Regions from separate parts of the Skermanella rosea genome, predicted to be linked through region 2. Evidence: predicted binding sites of a transcription regulator. Region 2 holds the regulator's gene; each other region holds the start of a gene.

Region 1 (6,776 bases), 2.9 Mb from region 2:
CGGGAACGCATAGCGGCCGATATGGGCAAGCGCGGGCTGCCGCGCGAAAAGGTGCTGGCGACCGTCGTCCACCTGCTGGAGAACACCCTGATCCGCGTCGGCAACGCGACATATTCGAAGGAGAACAAGAGCTTCGGCCTGACCACCCTGCTGGACCGCCACGTGGAGGTGGACGGCGGCAAGATGCGATTCGAGTTCAAGGGCAAGAGCGGCAAGGTCTGGAACCTGCAGGTCAAGGACCGCCGGATCGCCCGCATCGTAAAGTCCTGCCAGGACGTGCCGGGCCAGCACCTGTTCCAGTATCTCGACGACGACGGCACCCGGCACGGCGTCACCTCGCAGGACGTGAACGACTATCTGAGGGAGATCAGCGGGAAGGATTTCTCCGCCAAGGATTTCCGGACCTGGGCCGGTACCGTGCTGGCGGCGCTGGCGCTGGCCGAGTTCGAAAGCTTCGACACCAAGGCTGCCGCCAAGCGGAACCTGCGCGCCGCCATCGAACGGGTCTCCGCCCGGCTCGGCAACACGCCGGCGATCTGCCGGAAATGCTATATCCATCCCCAGGTGCTCGACTGCTATCTCGAAGGGGATCTGGTCACCCAGTTGAAGGATCAGGTAGAAGACGACCTTCGCTCCGGCCTCGACGCCCTCAAGCCGGAGGAAGCGGCCGTGCTGGCCTTTCTCCATCGCCGCCTCGAGCGCGAAGCCGCCTGATCCGGAGTTTCCTGCTTGTCCCCTCCCGCCCCGCGCGCCGTTCCCGCGGCCGGATCTCCGGCCGCCTCCTCCGCTCCCGAGGACCGCCCGGACAACCGGCTGGGAATCCTCTGCATGGTCCTGGGCATGTCGCTGTTCACGCTGAACGATGCGATGGGCAAGTGGCTGGTGGAAATCTATCCGGTGCCGATGATCCTCGCCGTCCGAAGTGCCGCGTCGCTCCTGATCCTGGCCCCGCTGATCCTCCGCGCCGGTCCGCTCCAAGTCATGCGGACGGACAAGCCGATCGCCCACCTCGTCCGGGTCGCGCTGATGATCGCCGAGGTCGCCCTGTTCTACCTGTCGGTCCGGGTGCTGCCGCTCGCCGACGTCATGACGATCTACATGGCGGCGCCGCTGTTCGTGACGGCGCTGTCCGTGCCGTTGCTGGGCGAGAAGGTCGGCGCCCGGCGCTGGTGCGCGATCGCCGTTGGATTCGCCGGGGTGCTCATGGTGCTGAGGCCGACCGGCGACATCCTGAGCGTCGGCGCGCTGGCGGCGCTGGGCGGCAGCTTCACCTTCGCCCTGATGCTGATATCGACGCGTTCGCTGCGGGGAACCGGCGGGTTGACGCTGCTGGTGTACCAGACGCTGGGTGTCGGGGCTGCGGGCGCCGTCGCCATGCCGTTCTACTGGATGCCGCCGACATGGCCGCACCTGGGCCTGCTCGGCATCCTGGGCGTGGTTGCGCTGGCCGCTCATGCCCTGGTCAACCGGGCGCTGAAGATAAGCCCCGCCGCGGTCGTCGTGCCCTACCAGTACACTTCGCTGGTCTGGGCGCTGGCGCTGGGCTGGATCATCTGGGGCGACGTGCCCGACCTGTGGATCGCGGCGGGGGCGGCCCTGATCGTCGCCAGCGGACTGTTCGTCTTCCACCGGGAACAGCGGCTCGCCGCGGCGCCGGACCTCAGCTCCGAAGCCGGCGCAACGTCACCAGGCCGCCGGTCACCGGATCGTTGAGCCGGGCGGTATCCTCGTCCACCACGGTGATCTCCAGCCCGATCCCGAGCGCTTCGGGGAGGACCAGCACGTCGTTGCCCTCGACCGAGTATTCCACCCGCTGGCTCACCCCGAAGGCGGTCATGCTGGACCGCCGGAACTCGTAGGTGCCCAGGACCAGACCGGGAGCCATCGGCGACGACAGGGTCCAGCGCCCGAGCAGCGGGTTCGGCTCCAGGCTGGCGCAGGAGGCCGTCAGCAGCAGCCCCACGGACAGGAGGACCCGCAGCGGGATCTTCTTCAGAGAGAATCGGGTCAATCGCGTCACCTTTCGAAACCGGCCACCGGAGCCCACAGGACGTCTGCGATCTCCTCCGCCCCGGTGCATAGCAGCACCAACCGGTCGAACCCCAGGGCAATTCCCGCACTCTCAGGCATGCCGAACGCCAGCGCCGCCATGAAGTCCGGGTCGATCGGATAGCGGGTGCCGTAGAGCCGCTCCTTGAGGTCCATGTCTGCCTCGAACCGGGCTCGCTGGACGGCGGCATCGGTCAGTTCCCCGAAGGCGTTCGCCAACTCCAGGCCGCAGGCATAGAGCTCGAACCGCTCTGCGACGCGCGGATCGTCGGGCCTGGGACGGGACAGCGCCGCCATGGACACGGGATAGTCCGTCAGGAAGGTCGGCCGCTCCATGCCGAGGTTCGGTTCGATCAGGTCCAGGGAAATACGGAAGAATATGTCTTCCCAGCTGTCCCCGGGATGGGCGGGGATCCCGATCCGTTCCGCCTCGCGGGCCAGCAGCTCGGTGTCGGGTGCCCGCGGGTCGGGCGCGGTCGCGAGCAGGTCGATGCCGGCGTGGCGGTCGAAGGCGTCGGCGACGGTCAGCACCTCCCATGGGGCGAACGGATCGCAGTCCCGCCCGCGCCACTCGAACCCCTCGCGCCCTCCGGCCCGCGCCGCCGCGCGGACGAGGGCGGTGCAGTCCTCCATCAGGTCGCGGTAGCCGGCCCCTGCCCTGTACCACTCCAGCATAGTGAATTCCGGGCTGTGTGTTCCAGACCGCTCGCCGTTGCGGAATACCTTGGCAAGCTGGAACAGCTTCGGCACTCCCGCCACCAGCAGCTTCTTCATGGCGAATTCGGGGCTTGTGTGGAGATAGAGGGTGCGCCGGTCGTCGGGGTTGGGTCCGACAAGCTCGGTCGAGAACGCGATCAGGTGAGGCTCCAGCCCGGGCGACACCTGGAGGGCCGGAGTCTCGACCTCGATAAAGCCCTGCCCTTCGAACCAGGCCCGCAGCCTGGAGGCGATCAGCGCCCTGCCTTCCAGGAACGGACGCCGCCGGGCGAAACTGTCGGGATGCCACCATTCCATCGCGGTGCTCTTCCATTCTCGGCTACAGATGACACAGATAGCCTCGGATATGTGGGAGCGACAGAGGACTCTGCCGGGTCAGCGGTCCGGAGCAGCCGAGGACCGCTAAGAAAAAGGGCGGCCCAAGCGGGCCGCCCAAGGCGATTGCATCGATACAAGTATATTGAACGACCGGATCAGAAGTCCATGTCGCCCATGCCGCCGCCGGGCATGCCGGCCGGGGCGGGCTTCTTCTCCGGCTTGTCGGCCACCATCGCCTCGGTGGTGATCAGCAGGCCGGCGACCGAAGCGGCGTCCTGCAGCGCGGTGCGGACGACCTTGGTCGGGTCGATCACGCCGAACTGGAACATATCGCCGTATTGGTTGGTCTGGGCGTTGTAGCCGAAGCTGGTGTCGGTCTGCTCGATCAGCTTGCCGACCACGATCGACCCGTCGACGCCGGCGTTCACCGCGATCTGGCGCGCCGGAGCCTGCAGGGCGCGGCGGATGATCTCGACGCCGACCCGCTGGTCGTCGTTGGCCGGCTTGATCGCGTCGAGCGCCTTGGTGGCGTAGAGCAGGGCCACACCGCCGCCGGCGACGATGCCTTCCTCGACCGCGGCGCGGGTCGCGTGCATCGCGTCGTCGACGCGATCCTTGCGCTCCTTCACCTCGACCTCGGTGGCGCCGCCGACGCGGATCACCGCGACGCCGCCGGCCAGCTTGGCCAGCCGCTCCTGCAGCTTCTCGCGGTCGTAGTCGCTGGTGGTCTCCTCGATCTGCTGACGGATCTGGGTGCAGCGGGCGTTGATGTCGTCTTTCGACCCGGCGCCGTCGACGATCGTGGTGTTCTCCTTGGTGATGACGACGCGCTTGGCGGTGCCCAGCATGTCGATCGTCACGTTCTCCAGCTTGATGCCGAGGTCTTCGCTGATGACCTGGCCCCCGGTCAGGATGGCCATGTCCTCCAGCATCGCCTTGCGGCGGTCACCGAAGCCCGGAGCCTTGACCGCGGCGATCTTCAGGCCGCCGCGCAGCTTGTTGACCACCAGGGTGGCCAGCGCCTCGCCCTCGACGTCCTCCGCGACGATCACCAGCGGACGGCCGCTCTGGACGACCGACTCGAGAACCGGCAGAAGGGCCTGCAGGCCGGAGAGCTTCTTCTCGTGCAGGAGGATGTAGGGATTCTCCAGTTCCGCCTGCATCTTGTCCGCGTTGGTGACGAAGTAGGGGCTGAGATAGCCGCGGTCGAACTGCATGCCCTCGACCACTTCCAGCTCGGTCTCCAGCGACTTCGCCTCCTCGACGGTGATGACGCCCTCGTTGCCGACCTTCTCCATGGCGCGGGCGATCATCTCGCCGATCTCGCGTTCGCCGTTCGCCGAGATCGTGCCGACCTGGGCCACCTCGGCGTTGGTGTTGATCTTCTTGGAGGAGGCCTTGACCGCCTCGACGACGGCTTCGACCGCGAGGTCGATGCCGCGCTTCAGGTCCATCGGGTTCATGCCGGCCGCGACCGACTTGACGCCCTCGCGCACGATCGCCTGGGCCAGGACGGTCGCGGTGGTGGTGCCGTCACCCGCCAGGTCGTTGGTCTTGCTGGCGACCTCGCGCACCATCTGCGCGCCCATGTTCTCGAACTTGTCGGACAGCTCGATGTCCTTGGCGACCGTCACGCCGTCCTTGGTGATGCGCGGTGCGCCGAAGCTCTTCTCCAACACCACGTTGCGGCCCTTCGGGCCCAGCGTCACCTTGACGGCATCGGCCAGAATGTCCACGCCGCGCAGCATCTTGTTGCGCGCATCAATGCTGAACTTGACTTCCTTGGCAGCCATGTTCGTAAACCCTGATTGGAAATGTTGAGGCTGGAAACTTCAGGTCTGGATCGCGCGGCGCCGGTCAGGCGGCCTTGGCGGCGACGGGCGTCCCGTCGAGCACGCCCAGCAGATCCGATTCCTTCATGATCAGGTAGTCGACGCCGTCGATCTTGACCTCGGTGCCGGACCACTTGCCGAACAGCACGCGGTCGCCGGCCTTGACGTCGAGCGCATGGACCTTGCCGGACTCGTCGCGGGCGCCGGGGCCGACGGCGATCACTTCGCCTTCCTGCGGCTTCTCCTTGGCCGTGTCCGGGATGATGATGCCGCCGGCGGTCTTGCTTTCCTGCTCTACCCGGCGAACCACCACGCGGTCATGCAGAGGACGGAACTTCATCGCGGAATCTCCTCCAAATCCAGAACCGGGCCGGTCTCGCCGGCCCACAAAACATGGGATCAATGGACCCCGGCCGAGGGTGTGCGGCACGCGCTGTTAGCACTCTCGCCCGAGAAGTGCCAACTAGCTAATTGAAGCCGGAATCCGTTTCAAGAGGGTTTTTGCGGATTTTTTCGACGCCGCCGCACAGGCTGGCAGCAGCCCCCGCCGTCGGCTGCTAACTTACTGATTATAAAGGATGATTTCGCTTGCCAGGCAAATTGTCCAGCGGCACACTCGGACGAAGATCAAGATGTCGGGAGTCCCACCGGTCGCAACCACGGAGGAGATCTGCATGGCAAGTTTGAGTCTTCAGCTGCGTGACTATCGCCTGACCGTCGCCGAGATCCTGTACCATATGCCGGACCATCCCGGTCTCCTGCAGAGCTACATCTGGCAGGACCTGGACATAGCCCCCCGCTACCCCGTGCTGCGCAAGTTCCTGACCTTCTGGGAACGCGAGCTGGATGGCAAGCTGCACTCCGTGAAGGTCGCGTCCAACTCCATCATCACGCCGAGCGAATGCCGCTTCGTCGATGCGGAATTGAAGCTGCACTGAGCGCCCGACGCGCCGCCGCGCCGGCCATCGGCGCGGCGGCCGATCCGGCTCCGGTCCTTCCGACCGGAATCGCATTGCAAATCCCGAAAGAGCTATTTATTCCAGCGGCTGAGCATTGACAGCGGGACGCGGGCACAGCAACCTCCCCACACCATGTTAATGATCTACGGCACGTGCGTCGCGCTGTCGGGTTTCGGCGTCCTGTTGCGGGGACCCTCCGGCAGCGGCAAGTCCGATCTGGCGCTGCGCCTGATCGACGGCGGTGCTCGTCTGGTCGCGGATGACCAGGTCGAGTTGACCCTGGACGCGGCGGGCCGCGTGATGGCCCGGGCTCCGAAACCGCTTGCCGGGCTCCTGGAAGTCCGGGGCATCGGCATCCTGCCGGTCGATGCCGTTCGCGCCTCCCCGGTCGGGCTCGTCGTCGACCTCGCGGCCGACGACCGGATCGAGCGCCTGCCGGAGGTCGAGACCTGCCTGCTGCTCGACCGTCCGATTCGCCGTGTCACCCTCGCCCCCTTCCATGCCTCGACGCCGGCCAAGGTGAGGCTTGCAGCGGCACGCCTCAGGGCGGGCGCACTCGAGCCGGTGCCGGACCTCCCATGACGACTTCAGTTTCCGAGGGAGGGGCCGCCGGCGACCTTTCCGAAGATCCGGCCCGGGAACCACCCCCGGACGCGACAAGGCCCCGCACCGTCGCCATCGTCACCGGCATGTCGGGGGCCGGCCTCTCCACCGCCCTGAAATGCCTCGAGGATCTCGGCTACGAGGCGGTGGACAATCTGCCGATGAACATGGTCGACGCCCTTGTCGAGCAGGGCGACCTGCTGTCCCGGCCGGTGGCGATCACGGTCGATGCCCGGACGCGGCATTTCAGTTCCGACGCGCTGATGGCGCGGATCGAGGCTCTGGCCGCCCGCCCGGA
Region 2 (6,776 bases):
GTCAACGGTGGCTACGGCATGTTCCGTGGCTCGAAGCTCGTGCGCAGCCCGAAAGTTTCCAAGGCCGCTGACCGGAAGTCCGGCGAGTGTTCCGGCCGGGACATTCGCTGCCCTGCATAGGGCCACAGCCCAACGCATCTCAGAACATGATGTGGAAGACTCTATCGTTCCGGCCGAAACACCAGGATCGGAAGTAGAGCGCCATCGCGGGCCGCCCGGCCCGCGATGCCTAAGCTGAAGAGGGGCCCGCAGCCTCCCCCCGGCATGGTTCAGGCTTGAGTATCGACCCGGCTGACCGGCTCGTCGGCCCCGCGCTTGGCGGCGCCGACCATGGCTTCGCGCAGCAGGCGGCCGTGGATGGTGTAGCCGTCCTGGAGGACCTGGACGATGGTGCCGCCGGGCTTGCCGGTGTTCTCGACCTCGAACACCACCTGGTGGAAGTTGGGATCGAACTGCTCGCCCAGCGCTTCCATCTTCTTGATGCCGCCGCGGTCGAACGCGGCGTGGAGCTGGCGCTCGGTCGCCTCGATGCCGACCAGCAGGTTCTTGAGCGTCTCGTCCTGCTCGCGCTGCTCGGCGGGAACGGCGTCGACGGCCCGGCGCAGGTTGTCGGCGACCGCCAGCAGTTCCTTGGCGAAGCTGCTGACCGCGTACTTGGCGGTGTCCTCGCGCTCGCGCTGGGAACGGCGGCGGATGTTCTCCGTCTCGGCCAGGGTGCGCAGGAGCTGATCCTTCAGGCCGGCGACCTCGGCCTCCAGCGCCGCGACCCGATCTCCGCCCTGGGTGTCGCCCTGGCCGTCCGAACCTGCGGCTTCCTCACCGGGCGCCGCGGCGGTTTCGGGTGCGTCGGGAGCGGTAACCGTGTCGGCGTCGGCCTCGTTGGGCTTCTTCTGGGGTTCGTTCATGGCAAATACTCGGTTCGTGGCTCGATGAATGGGTTGCGATGAATTCCGGGGAACCCCGGGGCCGGGCGGTCAGCCGAGCAGGCGGCCGATCACCTTGGCGGTGTAATCCACCATGGGGATGATCCGCGCGTAATTGATCCGGGTCGGACCGATCACGCCGATCGCGCCGACGATCTGCTCGCGGCTGTCCTGGTAGGGGGCGATGATCATCGAACAGCCGGCGTGGCTGAACAGGGTGTTCTCCGCGCCGATGAAGATCTGCACGCCCTCCGCCTTGTTGGCGGCGTCGAGCAGGCGGAGCATCGCCTCCTTGGTCTCCAGCGCCTCGAACAGGGCGCGGATGCGCTCCAGATCGGAAAGCGCGGTCACGTCGTCAAGGAGTTTCGCCTGGCCGCGCACGATCAGGTGGCCGGTCGAGCCGGAGCCGGCCCAGGTCGCCAGCCCGGCTTCCACCACCCGCGACGACAGCTCGTCGAGCTGGGTGCGCTGCTCGTCGATCTCCCGCACGACGGCGGTCTTGGCCTCGTCCAGGGTGCGGCCGATCAACCGGGCGTTGAGGTAGTTGGACGCGGTCTGGAGGGTCGAGGCCGGCATGCCCAGCGGCACCTCGACCACCCGGTTCTCGACCAGGCCGTCCTCCGTCACCAGGACCACCAGGGCGCGGCCGGGCGCCAGGTTGACGAACTCGATATGCTTCAGCGCCCGGTCGGTCTTGGGCGCCAGCACCAGCCCGGCGCAGCTGGACAGGCCGGACAGCATGGACGACGCCTCCGCCAGCACGTCGGGCAGGCTGCGGCCCGATGTCGCACACTTGGCGTCGATGCTTTCCCGCTCCTGGTCGGACAGCCGGCCCAGCTCCAGCAGGCCGTGGACGAACAGGCGCAGCCCCGCCTCCGTCGGCAGGCGGCCGGCCGAGGTGTGGGGCGCGTAGAGCAGTCCCAGGTCCTCCAGGTCGGCCATGACGTTGCGGATCGTCGCCGGCGACAGGGAAATGCCGAGCCGGCGGGAGATGGTGCGAGAGCCGATCGGCTCGCCCGTCTCCACGTAGGCATCGACGATGGTGCGGAAAATGTCTCGCGAGCGCTGGTTCAGTTCGCTGATCATATGAGCTTCGACAACGCTGACGGCACGATGTGGGGCCTCCCAGCCGGTTGCTCCCGGCCGTCCTGGCCGAACCTGCAATGTAGTCAGGGCCTTGCCGCGAATCAACCGGGGCGCCCCGGCGGTTCCTGTTCGGCGCGAGACCGGACCGCACTGGACGGGGCGCGGGCGAGCGGCTAGCTTGCCCCTCCGCATCCACACCTATTCACGGGACACAGCACCATGCGCCCCTCCGGCCGCCTTCCCGACGCCCTGCGTCAGATCAGCCTGGAACCGGGCTTCTCGAAATATGCCGAGGGCTCCTGCCTCGTCAGGTTCGGCGACACCCACGTGCTGTGCACCGCCAGCGTGGACGAGCGGGTCCCGCCGTTCCTGCGCAACACCGGGCTGGGCTGGGTCACCGCCGAGTACGGCATGCTGCCCCGCTCCACCGGCAGCCGCACCGACCGCGAGGCGGCCAAGGGCCGGCAGTCCGGCCGCACCCAGGAGATCCAGCGCCTGATCGGCCGCTCGCTCCGCGCGGTCACCAACCGGTCCGGCATGGGCGAGACCCAGATCAAGGTCGACTGCGACGTGATCCAGGCCGACGGCGGCACCCGCACGGCGGCGATCACCGGCAGCTACGTGGCGCTCTACTTGGCGTTCAAGCATCTGGTGGAGATCGGCAAGCTGAAGTCGATCCCGATGACCGACTCGGTGGCCGGTATCTCGGCCGGGATCTACAACGGTACGGCGGTGCTGGACCTGGACTATGCCGAGGATTCGACCGCCCAGGCCGACACCAATTTCGTGCTGACCGGCAGCGGCGGCATCGTCGAGGTGCAGGGCACCGCGGAGGAGAAGCCGTTCAGCCAGGACCAGTTCATGGAGCTGCTGGCGCTGGCCCAGAAGGGCGTCGGCGAGCTGACGAAATTGCAGAAGGCCGCTCTCGGCCTGTCCTGAGCGTAGCCAGAATCAGTCAGGGCCCGTAACAACCAGGAATTCCGATGACCAGGAAGTTCGACGGCGACACGCTGGTGGTCGCCAGCCACAACAAGGGGAAGGTGCGGGAGATTTCGGCGCTGCTCGGCCCCTACGTGGCCCGGTTCCGCTCGGCGGCGGAGCTCGGCCTGCCCGAGCCGGAGGAGACCGGCGACAGCTTCATCGCCAACGCCGAGCTGAAGGCGAGGGCCGCCGCCACCGCCAGCGGGCTGATCGCGCTGTCCGACGACAGCGGGCTGGTGGTGCCGGCGATCGGCGGGCAGCCGGGCATCTATTCCGCGCGCTGGGCCGGGCCGGACAAGGACTTCGCCGTCGCCATGGAGCGTGTCCGGCGCGAGCTGGCGGACGGCGACCGCGCGGCCTATTTCGTCAGCGCGCTGACGCTGGCCTGGCCCGACGGCCATTGCGAGTCGGTCGAGGGCCGGGTCTACGGCACGCTGGCCTGGCCGCCGCGCGGAGCGAACGGCTTCGGCTACGACCCGATGTTCGTGCCCGACGGGTACGAGATCACCTTCGGCGAGATGGACCCGGACGAGAAGCACCGGATCAGCCACCGCGCCGACGCCTTCCGCCAGCTCGTGGAGCGGTGTTTCGGTTGAAGGATCTGGAAATGAGTTCCCGGGACGGGTCGGAACCCGGTTTCGGCATCTATGTGCATTGGCCGTTCTGCCTGGCCAAGTGCCCCTACTGCGACTTCAACAGCCATGTCCGGGACGGGGTGGACCATGCCCGCTGGCGGGCGGCGCTGCTGCGGGAGCTGGACCACTATGCCGACCGGACGGCGGGCCGGACGGTGACCTCGATCTTCTTCGGCGGCGGCACGCCGTCGCTGATGGAGCCGGCCACCGTCGCCGCCGTGATCGAGCGGGTGCGCGCGCGCTGGAACACCGTTCCCGGCCTGGAGATCACGCTGGAGGCCAACCCGACCTCGGTCGAGGCGACCCGTTTCGAGGGGTTCCGGGCGGCCGGGGTCAACCGGGTGTCGCTGGGCATCCAGGCGCTCGACGACGAGTCGCTGAAGTTCCTGGGCCGCGCCCACAGCGCGTCGGAGGCGCTGGGCGCCATCGGCCTCGCCGCGCGCCACTTCGACCGCTTCTCGTTCGACCTGATCTATGCCCGCCCTGACCAGTCGGTCGCGGCGTGGGAGGCGGAGCTGCGCCGGGCGCTGGACCATGCGGTCGGGCACCTGTCGGTCTATCAGCTGACGATCGAGGAAGGGACGCGCTTCCACACCCTTTATAATCGCGGCGCCTTCGCCCTGCCGGACGACGAGCTGGCCGGCGACCTGTACGAGGCGACGCAGGCGCTGCTGGAAGGCGCCGGCCTGCCGGCCTACGAGATCTCCAACCATGCCCGGCCGGGCGAGGAATCGCGCCATAACCTGACCTATTGGCGCTATGGCGACTATGTCGGAGTCGGCCCCGGCGCCCACGGCCGGCTGACCCTGGACGGCACCAAATACGCGACCCGCGCCCACCGCGCGCCGGAGGCCTGGCTGGACCTGGTGGACCGCAACGGCCATGGCGGGCACGCGACCGAGGAGGTGGCACCGGGCGAACGGCTGGTCGAGATGCTGATGATGGGGATGCGCCTGACCGAGGGCGTCCCGCTCGCCCGGCTCCACGAGGAGTCCGGCCTGACGGTGGACCGGGCGCTGGACCCCGCCGGGCTGGAGCGGATGGTGGCGGGCGGCTTCGCCGAGCTGACCCCGACCCGCCTGCGCGCCACCCCGGCGGGCCGCCAGCGCCTGAACGCCCTGCTCGCCCGGCTGCTGCCGGCCTGAAGCCTAGTGGCTCGGCACAGTGGTTTCGATTTGGTTTACGTTGGTCGACCCGGTCGGGGCAGCTGGATCAGTGCGTTGGGCCACGGCCCAACGCAACGCGGCGAATGGAACAGCAGTCCGTAGGGACCGGAGCGGTTCAGCCCGGTCGGAAACTCCATCATCAGGTTGGCCCGCATCCGGCCTGCCTTGTTCGAAGCAGGCATGGAATGAAGAAAACTGGCCACAGATGACGGCGATATCCTCAGATGATCCGGTCTGTATCTTTGTCCATCGCCGTAATCTGTGGCAAAAGCCTGAATTACACTTGCGTTGCCACCGCTGGAGCGGTGCCCAATCAGGCCGATCCGCCCCGGGGCAGCCGGGCCGATGCGTGGAACGGCGGTCGGAAACCGCTTTAGAACCCCAGGGACTGGAAGCTGCTGGGCGCCGGGTCGATCACCCGGTTGCCGTTCGGCGTCACCTCCATCACCGCGAGGCCGCGGTCGACCAGGCCGTCGGGGCGCAGGCGGAAGATGCCGTCCACGCCGGCGAAGCCGTTGGGGTTGGTCAGCGCCAGGGTGTCGAACGGGGCCGGGCCGCCGTTGCGGGCCAGTACCGCGGCGAGCGCCGCCGCGTCGTAGGCCAGCGTCGCGAGGCGCGGCGGACGGCGGCCGTAGACCGCCTCGAACCGCTGCTCGAAGTCGCGCCGCGCCGAGGGATCGGGGGCGGCGTACCAGCCGCCGACCAGCGCCGGCTCGCTGCCCAGGGTGGGATCGTCCCACATCCCGGTGCCCAGCAGCCTGACCTGTGCCGGATCGATCTGGAAGGCCGGCAGCAGCGACGCGGCGCTGCGCAGCTTGGGGCCGCCCTCCGCCAGCATGACGGCGTCCAGGCTTCCCGGGCCGCCGGAGGCCAGCGACTGGACCGCCGGCGACAGGTCGGTGGCGGAGGGATCGTAGCGTTCGGTCCGGACGACCCGGGCGCCGACGTCCAGCGCCGCGGTGTTGAGCGCCGAACTGACGGCATCGCCATAGGCGTCGCGCGGGGCCAGCGAGCCGATCCGGCTGATGCCCTGCGACCTGGCGTAGGAGACCACGCGGCGGACCTGATTGTCGGGCGAGAAGCCGATCGTCCAGGCGCCGCTGCCCGCCTGGCTCATATTGTTCGAGAACGAGATCATGCTGAGGCCGGCGCCCTGCACCGCCGGCCGCACCGCTCCCACCGAGGACGAATAGAGCGGCCCCAGGATGAGTTGGGCGCCTTCCGCGATGGCTTCGCGGGCGGCCTCGCTGGCGCCGCCGGGCGTGCCCTTGGTGTCGCGCGGGATCAGCTGGAAACTGTCGTCGCCCAGGTCGAACAGGGCCATCTGCGCCGCTTCGAGCATGCCCTGGCCGAGGTCCGCTGCGTTGCCGGTCAGCGGCACCAGCAGCGCCACCTTGACCGTCCGGTCCACCGGGGCGACCGGTTCCAGCGGTTCGGCGGTGATCGGCGCTTGCTGCGCTTGCACCTGCGGTGGTTCAGGTCCTACGGTGGGCGCACAGGCGGCCAGGGCCAGCAGGCCGGCCGCCAGCCATACCGGCTTCAGGATATCTGGAAAAGTCGCCAAACGTGTCACCGACGGACTCCACTTCGATAGGGGCGGGCGAGAGCGTGGAAGGTAGCGGGACCGGCAGCCCAAGTAAACCGACCCCCGGCCTCTACCTCGTCGCCACTCCCATCGGCAATGCCGCAGACATAACGCTGCGGGCGCTGTCGGTGTTGCGCGCGGCCGACGCGATCGCCTGCGAGGACACCCGCGTCACCCGCAAGCTGCTGAACGCCCACGGCGTCGGCACGCCGATGATCTCCTACCACGAGCACAACGCCGCGAAGATGCGGCCGGTGCTGCTGGAACGGCTGGGCGCCGGGGAGACCATCGCCCTGGTCTCCGACGCCGGGACGCCGCTGATCTCCGATCCCGGATACAAGCTGGTGCGCGACTGCGTCGCGGCCGGGCTGCCGGTGACCACCCTGCCCGGGGCCAGCGC
Region 3 (6,776 bases), 2.8 Mb from region 2:
GGACCCGCCTTCAGCTTTCGGGGAACAGTTCCAGCACCGCGTTCACCAGCAGAAACATCACGAGCAGGGAAAGGGCAGTACGCATCAACATTGTCGTTCCTCCGGTTCGGTCTTTGTCGGCAGACCCGTCGCACGGGCTTCTAGGCGCCGTTGCATGCATCCATTGGGGCAATCTGATCGACGTTCCCCATATGACCTTCGGATGAGACGGGTTGTCTGCCCATCGATGCCTCTCGGACCCGGGAACGGAAAAAGGGCCGCAGCGCGAAGCTGCGGCCCCTTCCCTTCTCCACTTCCAGCCGGATCGGCCGGACGACCGGTGCTTAGAAGCCCATGTCGCCCATGCCGCCCATGCCGCCCATGCCGCCCGGCGGCATGGCCGGGCCACCCTTGGGCTCCGGCTTGTCGGCGATCATCGCCTCGGTGGTGATCAGCAGGCCGGCGACCGAGGCCGCATCCTGCAGGGCGGTGCGCACGACCTTGGTCGGGTCGATGATGCCGGCCTTGAACATGTCGCCGAAGACGCCGTTCTGGGCATCGTAGCCGTAGGACGGATCGGTCGACTCGAGCAGCTTTCCGACCACCACGGCGCCATCGGCACCGGCGTTGTCGGCGATCTGACGGGCCGGAGCCTTCAGGGCGCGACGGATGATCTCGACGCCGACCCGCTGGTCGTCGTTGGTCACCTGCACGTTGTCCAGGGACTTGATGGCGTACAGCAGGGCCGCACCGCCGCCCGAAACCACGCCTTCCTCGACCGCGGCGCGGGTCGCGTGCATCGCGTCGTCGACGCGATCCTTGCGCTCCTTCACCTCGACCTCGGTGGCGCCGCCGACGCGGATCACCGCGACGCCGCCGGCCAGCTTGGCCAGCCGCTCCTGCAGCTTCTCACGGTCGTAGTCGCTGGTGGTCTCGTCGATCTGGCGACGGATCTGGGTGCAGCGGGCCTCGATGTCGGCACCTGCACCGGCGCCGTCGACGATCGTGGTCTCTTCCTTGGTGATCAGGACGCGCTTGGCCGTGCCGAGCATCTCCAGGCTGACGTTCTCGAGCTTGATGCCGAGATCCTCGCTGACGACCTGGCCGCCGGTCAGGATGGCCATGTCCTCCAGCATCGCCTTGCGGCGGTCACCGAAGCCGGGGGCCTTGACGGCAGCGACCTTCAGGCCGCCGCGCAGCTTGTTGACCACCAGGGTGGCCAGGACCTCGCCCTCGACGTCCTCGGCGACGATCAGCAGCGGACGACCGCTCTGGACGACGGCCTCGAGGACCGGCAGCATGGCCTGCAGGCCGGAGAGCTTCTTCTCGTGCAGGAGAATGAAGGGGTTCTCCAGCTCGGTGGTCATCTTCTCGGCGTTGGTGACGAAGTAGGGGCTGAGGTAGCCGCGGTCGAACTGCATGCCCTCGACCACTTCCAGTTCGGTCTCAAGCGACTTCGCCTCTTCGACGGTGATGACACCCTCGTTGCCGACCTTCTCCATGGCGCGGGCGATCATCTCGCCGATCTCGCGCTCACCGTTGGCCGAGATCGTGCCGACCTGGGCGATCTCCGCGTTGGTGTTGATCTTCTTGGAGGAGGCCTTGACGGAATTGACGACGGCTTCGACCGCGAGGTCGATGCCGCGCTTCAGGTCCATCGGGTTCATGCCGGCCGCGACCGACTTGACGCCCTCGCGGACGATCGCCTGGGCCAGGACGGTCGCGGTGGTGGTGCCGTCACCCGCCAGGTCGTTGGTCTTGCTGGCGACCTCGCGCACCATCTGCGCGCCCATGTTCTCGAACTTGTCGGACAGCTCGATGTCCTTGGCGACCGTCACGCCGTCCTTGGTGATGCGCGGCGCGCCGAAGCTCTTCTCCAGCACCACGTTGCGGCCCTTCGGGCCCAGCGTCACCTTGACGGCGTCGGCCAGAATGTCCACGCCGCGCAGCATGCGGGTGCGGGCGTCGACCGAAAACTTAACTTCCTTGGCAGCCATGCCCTGGATCTCCTATATGGCGGTTGACGCGGGGTTTTTACTCGAGGACGCCCATCAGGTCGGACTCACGCATGATCAGAAGCGTGTCGCCCTCGATCTTGACCTCGGTACCGGACCACTTGCCGTACAGCACCTTGTCGCCCGCCTTGACGTCGAGCGCGGTGACCTTGCCGTCCTCGCCGCGGGCACCGGGGCCGACGGCGATGACTTCGCCCTGCATCGGCTTTTCCTTGGCGGTGTCCGGAATGATGATGCCGCCGGCAGTCTTGTTCTCCTGCTCGGTCGGCTTCACGACGACGCGATCATGCAAAGGCCTGAACTTCATGGGATCTCTCCGAGATGTCTGTCGCCGGCCTTGGTGCCGGCTGTGGTGTCAGCGCTGGGTGTTAGCACTCAAGGCCAGGGAGTGCCAGCCGTATAACGGCAGATTTCCCGGCCGTCAAGCATTTCACCCCGGCAGATGGGGCCTCGCCCAATTTACACCAGGGGTAGCGGTTCATTTTCCCGGAGGCAAAAGGAAGGCCGGCACCCTGGAGGGTACCGGCCCGGAGCGTGCGCAATGCGGACGGATCCGCGTCAGCTGGCGGGATGGTAGTCGTAGCGCCGTTCGAAACGGGCGAGGTCGGCGGGATCCAAGGCGATCTGGAGATGGGCGAATGACTCGTCGTCCCGCCGCTCCAGTACGTCGCCCCGCTGGTAGAGCCAGGCCAGCGCCGCGCCGTCGTCGATCCGCACCGTGAGATCGACCGTCTGGCGGTCCATCGTCATGTGGCGGTCGAGCAGCCCGAACAGTTCGGGCAGGCCCTCGCCGGTCAGGGCCGAGACCGCCTGCATGTGGTCGTTGCGTGCCGCCTGGGCGAGCAGGGCGTCCCGCGTGGCGACGTCGAGCAGGTCGATCTTGTTCAGCACCTCGACGACGCGGCCGTCCTGGGACGGATCGATGTCGAGGTCGCGCAGCACCGCCTCGACGTCGGCCTTCTGGGCCTCCGTGTCGGGATGGGCGATGTCCCGAACGTGCAGGACGATGTCGGCCGCCTGGACCTCCTCCAGGGTCGCCCGGAAGGCGGCCACGAGGTGGGTCGGCAGGTCGGAGATGAAGCCCACCGTGTCGGACAGGATCACCTTGCGGCCGGTCGGCAGCTCGATCCCGCGCATGGTCGGGTCGAGCGTCGCGAACAGCAGGTTCTTGGCGAACACGTCGGCGCCGGCCATCCGGTTGAACAGCGACGACTTGCCGGCGTTGGTGTAGCCGACCAAGGCCACCACAGGATAGGGCACCCGGTCCCGCGCCTTGCGGTGCAGGTCGCGGGTGCGCCGGACCTCGTCCAGCTCCCGCTTCAGCTTGATGATCCGGTCGCCGATCAGGCGGCGGTCGATCTCGAGCTGGCTTTCGCCGGGACCGCCGAGAAAGCCGAAACCGCCGCGCTGGCGCTCCAGGTGGGTCCAGGACCGGACCAGCCGCGAGCGCTGGTAGCTCAGCGCGGCAAGTTCCACCTGCAACTGTCCTTCGCGGGTGCGTGCCCGGGCGCCGAAGATCTCCAGGATCAGGCCGGTGCGGTCGATGACCTTGGCATGAAGACCGCGTTCCAGGTTGCGCTGCTGGACGGGCGACAGGGCGTGGTCCATCACGACAAGATCGATCGGTTCACCCCTCTCTTCCGCGTCGCGGATCAGGTCGGCGAAATGCTCCACCGTGCCCGACCCGAGCAGGGTCGAAGGCTGTGGCCGGTTGACCTTGACGGCTTCGGCGTGGGCGACGTCCAGTTCGATCGCGGCGGCCAGTCCGACGGCTTCGTCCAGGCGCGCTTCGGGGCTGCGCATGCCGTCGTCGATCTTGGACTCGCGCAGGATCGGATGGATCACGAGGGCGCGGCCGGTGCCCATGGCGGACCGGCCGGTGCCCTGATCGGGTGCGTTAGGTACCTTCACCTTCCTTGGGCGGCTCGAAAAGTTGAATAGGATGGGCAGGCATCACGGTCGAGATTGCGTGCTTGTAGACCAGTTGGCTATGCGCATCGCGTCGCAGCAGGACGGAGAAGTTGTCGAACCACGTTATGATGCCTTGGAGTTTGACACCGTTCACCAGGAACACGGTGACCGGGGTCTTGTTCTTTCGGACGTGGTTTAAGAAAACGTCCTGAACATTTTGACTTTTTTCGGACATATGCAATCGCCCCGTTGTGATGGTTCTTGGGGCCCCATCCCAGAGCCCGGATAACATTCCATAACCCTTTTGTTGGGCTATTTTCGTTGTTCGACTGGAGTCTCCAGCGATATGGGGGCGCCGAGGCGCCGCACCAAGTCGGATACTATATCGCAAGTGTCAAACCGGTGCGCAGGCGGAAAATTCCCGAAGTCGTCCGGACTGTTCCCGATCAGCATCGGAACGCATCCCCCGGCATGGGCGCACTGCATATCCACGTCTGCGTCGCCGATGAACCAGACGTCGGGACCGGCAATCAACCCGCCGGGCTCAAGGGCCATGTGGATGGGGTCAACCGCAGGTTTATCTTGTGGCGCGTCTCCCGCTCCGACCAGCTTGCCGAAGTAGCGGTCCCAACCGAGTTGGGCCGACTCGGCCCGCAGGAAGCGGCCCGTCTTGTTGCTGACCACCCCGAGATAGACGCCCTGCCCGGCCAGCGCCGACAGCAGCCCCTCGGCACCCGGGAGCGGCTTCAGGTAATCGAGATGGTGGCGGCCGAAATGGTCGTAGAAGATGTCGCGCGCGTCGGTCCAGCGGTCGCCGAACAGGCGCGGGAAGCTGTCGCGCAGGCTCTGCCGGACGCGGATGCGGGTCTCCTCCAGGGTCCAGGGCGGCAGGCCGTGGGCGACCAGGGCAGCGTTCAACGCGGCATGGATGCAGCCCCAGTTGTCCACCAGGGTATTGTCCCAATCGAACAGGACCGCGCGCGGCAGCCGCGACGGCTTCCCGTCGCCGGGACCGGGGGTGGCAAGGTCGTGTTCCGGCATCACGAGGCGCCCGCCGTCCGGGCGTATTCCAGATAGGCCTGCCGCAGGCGCTCACCCAGGGAGCCCGGCTTGCCGTTCCCGACGGTGCGGTCGTCGATCCGGGTGACCGGCATCACGAAGGTGCTGGCGCTGGAAACGAAGGCCTCCCGCGCCCGGTAGGCTTCCTCCAGCGAGAAGGCGCGTTCCTCGAACGGGATGCCGGCTTCCTTGGCCAGCCGGACGATCGAGAGCCGCGTCACGCCGTTCAGGATCAGGTTGTTGGCGTAGCGGGTCACCAGGGTGCCGTCCGCGGTGACGATCCAGGCGTTGCTGGAGCAGCCCTCGGTCACGTTGCCGTCGGGGTCGAGCTGCCACGCCTCGAACGCACCGGCCTCCACCGCCTGCTGCTTGCCCAACACCTGCGGCAGCAATGCTACCGACTTGATATCCCGGCGCAGCCAGCGGATGTCGGGAATCGAGATCACCTTGACCCCGTTCTCCAACTGTTCCGGAGTCGCGAAGGCGGTCGCGCGCTTTGTCGTCATGACCAGACTGCTGCGGGAGTGTTTGGGGAACTTGAAGTCGCGCGGGGCGACGCCGCGCGTGATCTGGAGATAGATGGTCCCCTGTGTCACGTGGTTGCGGGCGATAAGCCGGCGCATCAGCAGCTTGAGCACATGGGGGGCCACCGGCCACGCGATCCGCAGTTCGTTCAGCGACCGTGCCAGGCGATCCAGGTGCCCCTGCTCGTCGACGAGCCTGCCGCCGATGATCGTGACGACTTCGTAGACACCGTCGGCGAACTGGAAGCCGCGGTCCTCGACATGGACCATGGCCTCGCCGTGGGGAACGAACCGGCCGTTGACATATGCGTATCGAGCCATGCTTTCCGCTTCTTTGGATGAGCTTTTCGGGATCGTGGGACGGGACGGGACAGCGGGGGGCTCAGAAGAACTCGAGCCGCACCGCGAACATCTTCTCGACCTTCTTCACCTGCCCGACCGCGGCCAGGATGATGACCCGGTCGTGCGGCTTGATCACCGTGGAGGGCCTGGGGATGATCACCTCCTCGCCGCGCACGATGGCGCCGACGATCACGCCGGTCGGCAGCTTGATCTCCCGGAGCGGCGTGTTGATCAGGCTGGAGGTCTCCAGCGCCTCCGCCTCGATCACCTCGGCGAAGCCTTCGCGCAGGCTGTGGACCGCACGGATCCGGCCGCGCCGGACATGCTGGAGGATGGTCGAGACCGTGATGGTGCGCGGGCTGACCACGGCGTCGATGCCGAGAGTGGTGACCAGCGGCGAGTAGGTCGTCTTGTTGATCAGGGTGATGGCGCGCTGGCACCCGTAGCGCTTGGCGAGGAGCGAGGCGAGGATGTTGCCCTCGTCGTCGTTCGTCACGGCGACCACCGTCTCGGCCGCCCGGACGTTGGCTTCCTCCAGGATCTCCGGATCAAGGCCGTCGCCGTGCAGCACCATGGTCCGGTTCAGCCGCTGGGCGATGTACTGGGCCCGGCCGCGATCCACCTCGACGATCCGCGCGCTGACCTGCGGGTGCTTCGCCTCCAGTTCCTCGGCGAGGCACAGGCCGATATTGCCGCCACCCAGGATGATGATCCGGCGGGCCTCGGTCTCCTCGTGGCCGAAGGCCGCCATGGCCCGCCCCAGGTGCCGGGTGTCGGCGACGAAGTAGACCTCGTCGCCCGGCAGCATCTGGTCGTCGCCGCCGGGGATGATCGGCTTGTCGTTGCGGACGATCGCCACGACCTCGAGGTTCAGGTCGGGGAACAGGCCGGTCAGCTGGCGCAGCGGCGTGTGCAGGATCGGGCAATTGTCGGTGCAAATGACGCC

What was found. Region 2 encodes HrcA, which represses chaperone genes, less so after heat shock. Its sites were predicted from a motif close to GTTAGCACTCNCCNNNGGNGAGTGCTAAC; they were not measured.
Region 1: groES (co-chaperone GroES) is a predicted target of HrcA. The motif match lies at 5,352-5,380, and genes of this name have one in related genera.
Region 3: JL101_RS12365 (co-chaperone GroES) is a predicted target of HrcA. The motif match lies at 2,362-2,390, and genes of this name have one in related genera.

What each region holds. Positions count from the first base shown of each region.
Region 1 is NZ_CP086111.1:3,084,904-3,091,679, forward strand. It holds gene JL101_RS14250 (DNA topoisomerase IB) at 1-714, shown strand, start outside; gene JL101_RS14255 (DMT family transporter) at 730-1,713, shown strand; gene JL101_RS14260 (hypothetical protein) at 1,661-2,011, opposite strand; gene epmA (EF-P lysine aminoacylase EpmA) at 2,017-3,063, opposite strand; gene groL (chaperonin GroEL) at 3,240-4,877, opposite strand; gene groES (co-chaperone GroES) at 4,942-5,256, opposite strand; gene JL101_RS14280 (usg protein) at 5,591-5,854, shown strand; gene JL101_RS14285 (HPr kinase/phosphorylase) at 6,008-6,457, shown strand; gene rapZ (RNase adapter RapZ) at 6,454-6,776, shown strand, end outside.
Region 2 is NZ_CP086111.1:5,940,004-5,946,779, reverse strand. It holds gene JL101_RS27855 (hypothetical protein) at 1-120, shown strand, start outside; gene grpE (nucleotide exchange factor GrpE) at 270-905, opposite strand; gene hrcA (heat-inducible transcriptional repressor HrcA) at 975-2,009, opposite strand; gene rph (ribonuclease PH) at 2,229-2,948, shown strand; gene rdgB (RdgB/HAM1 family non-canonical purine NTP pyrophosphatase) at 2,993-3,586, shown strand; gene hemW (radical SAM family heme chaperone HemW) at 3,598-4,770, shown strand; gene JL101_RS27825 (penicillin-binding protein activator) at 5,165-6,364, opposite strand; gene rsmI (16S rRNA (cytidine(1402)-2'-O)-methyltransferase) at 6,358-6,776, shown strand, end outside.
Region 3 is NZ_CP086111.1:2,686,378-2,693,153, reverse strand. It holds gene groL (chaperonin GroEL) at 324-1,976, opposite strand; gene JL101_RS12365 (co-chaperone GroES) at 2,014-2,301, opposite strand; gene hflX (GTPase HflX) at 2,553-3,860, opposite strand; gene hfq (RNA chaperone Hfq) at 3,892-4,140, opposite strand; gene JL101_RS12350 (HAD family hydrolase) at 4,218-4,946, opposite strand; gene JL101_RS12345 (D-amino-acid transaminase) at 4,946-5,809, opposite strand; gene trkA (Trk system potassium transporter TrkA) at 5,871-6,776, opposite strand, start outside.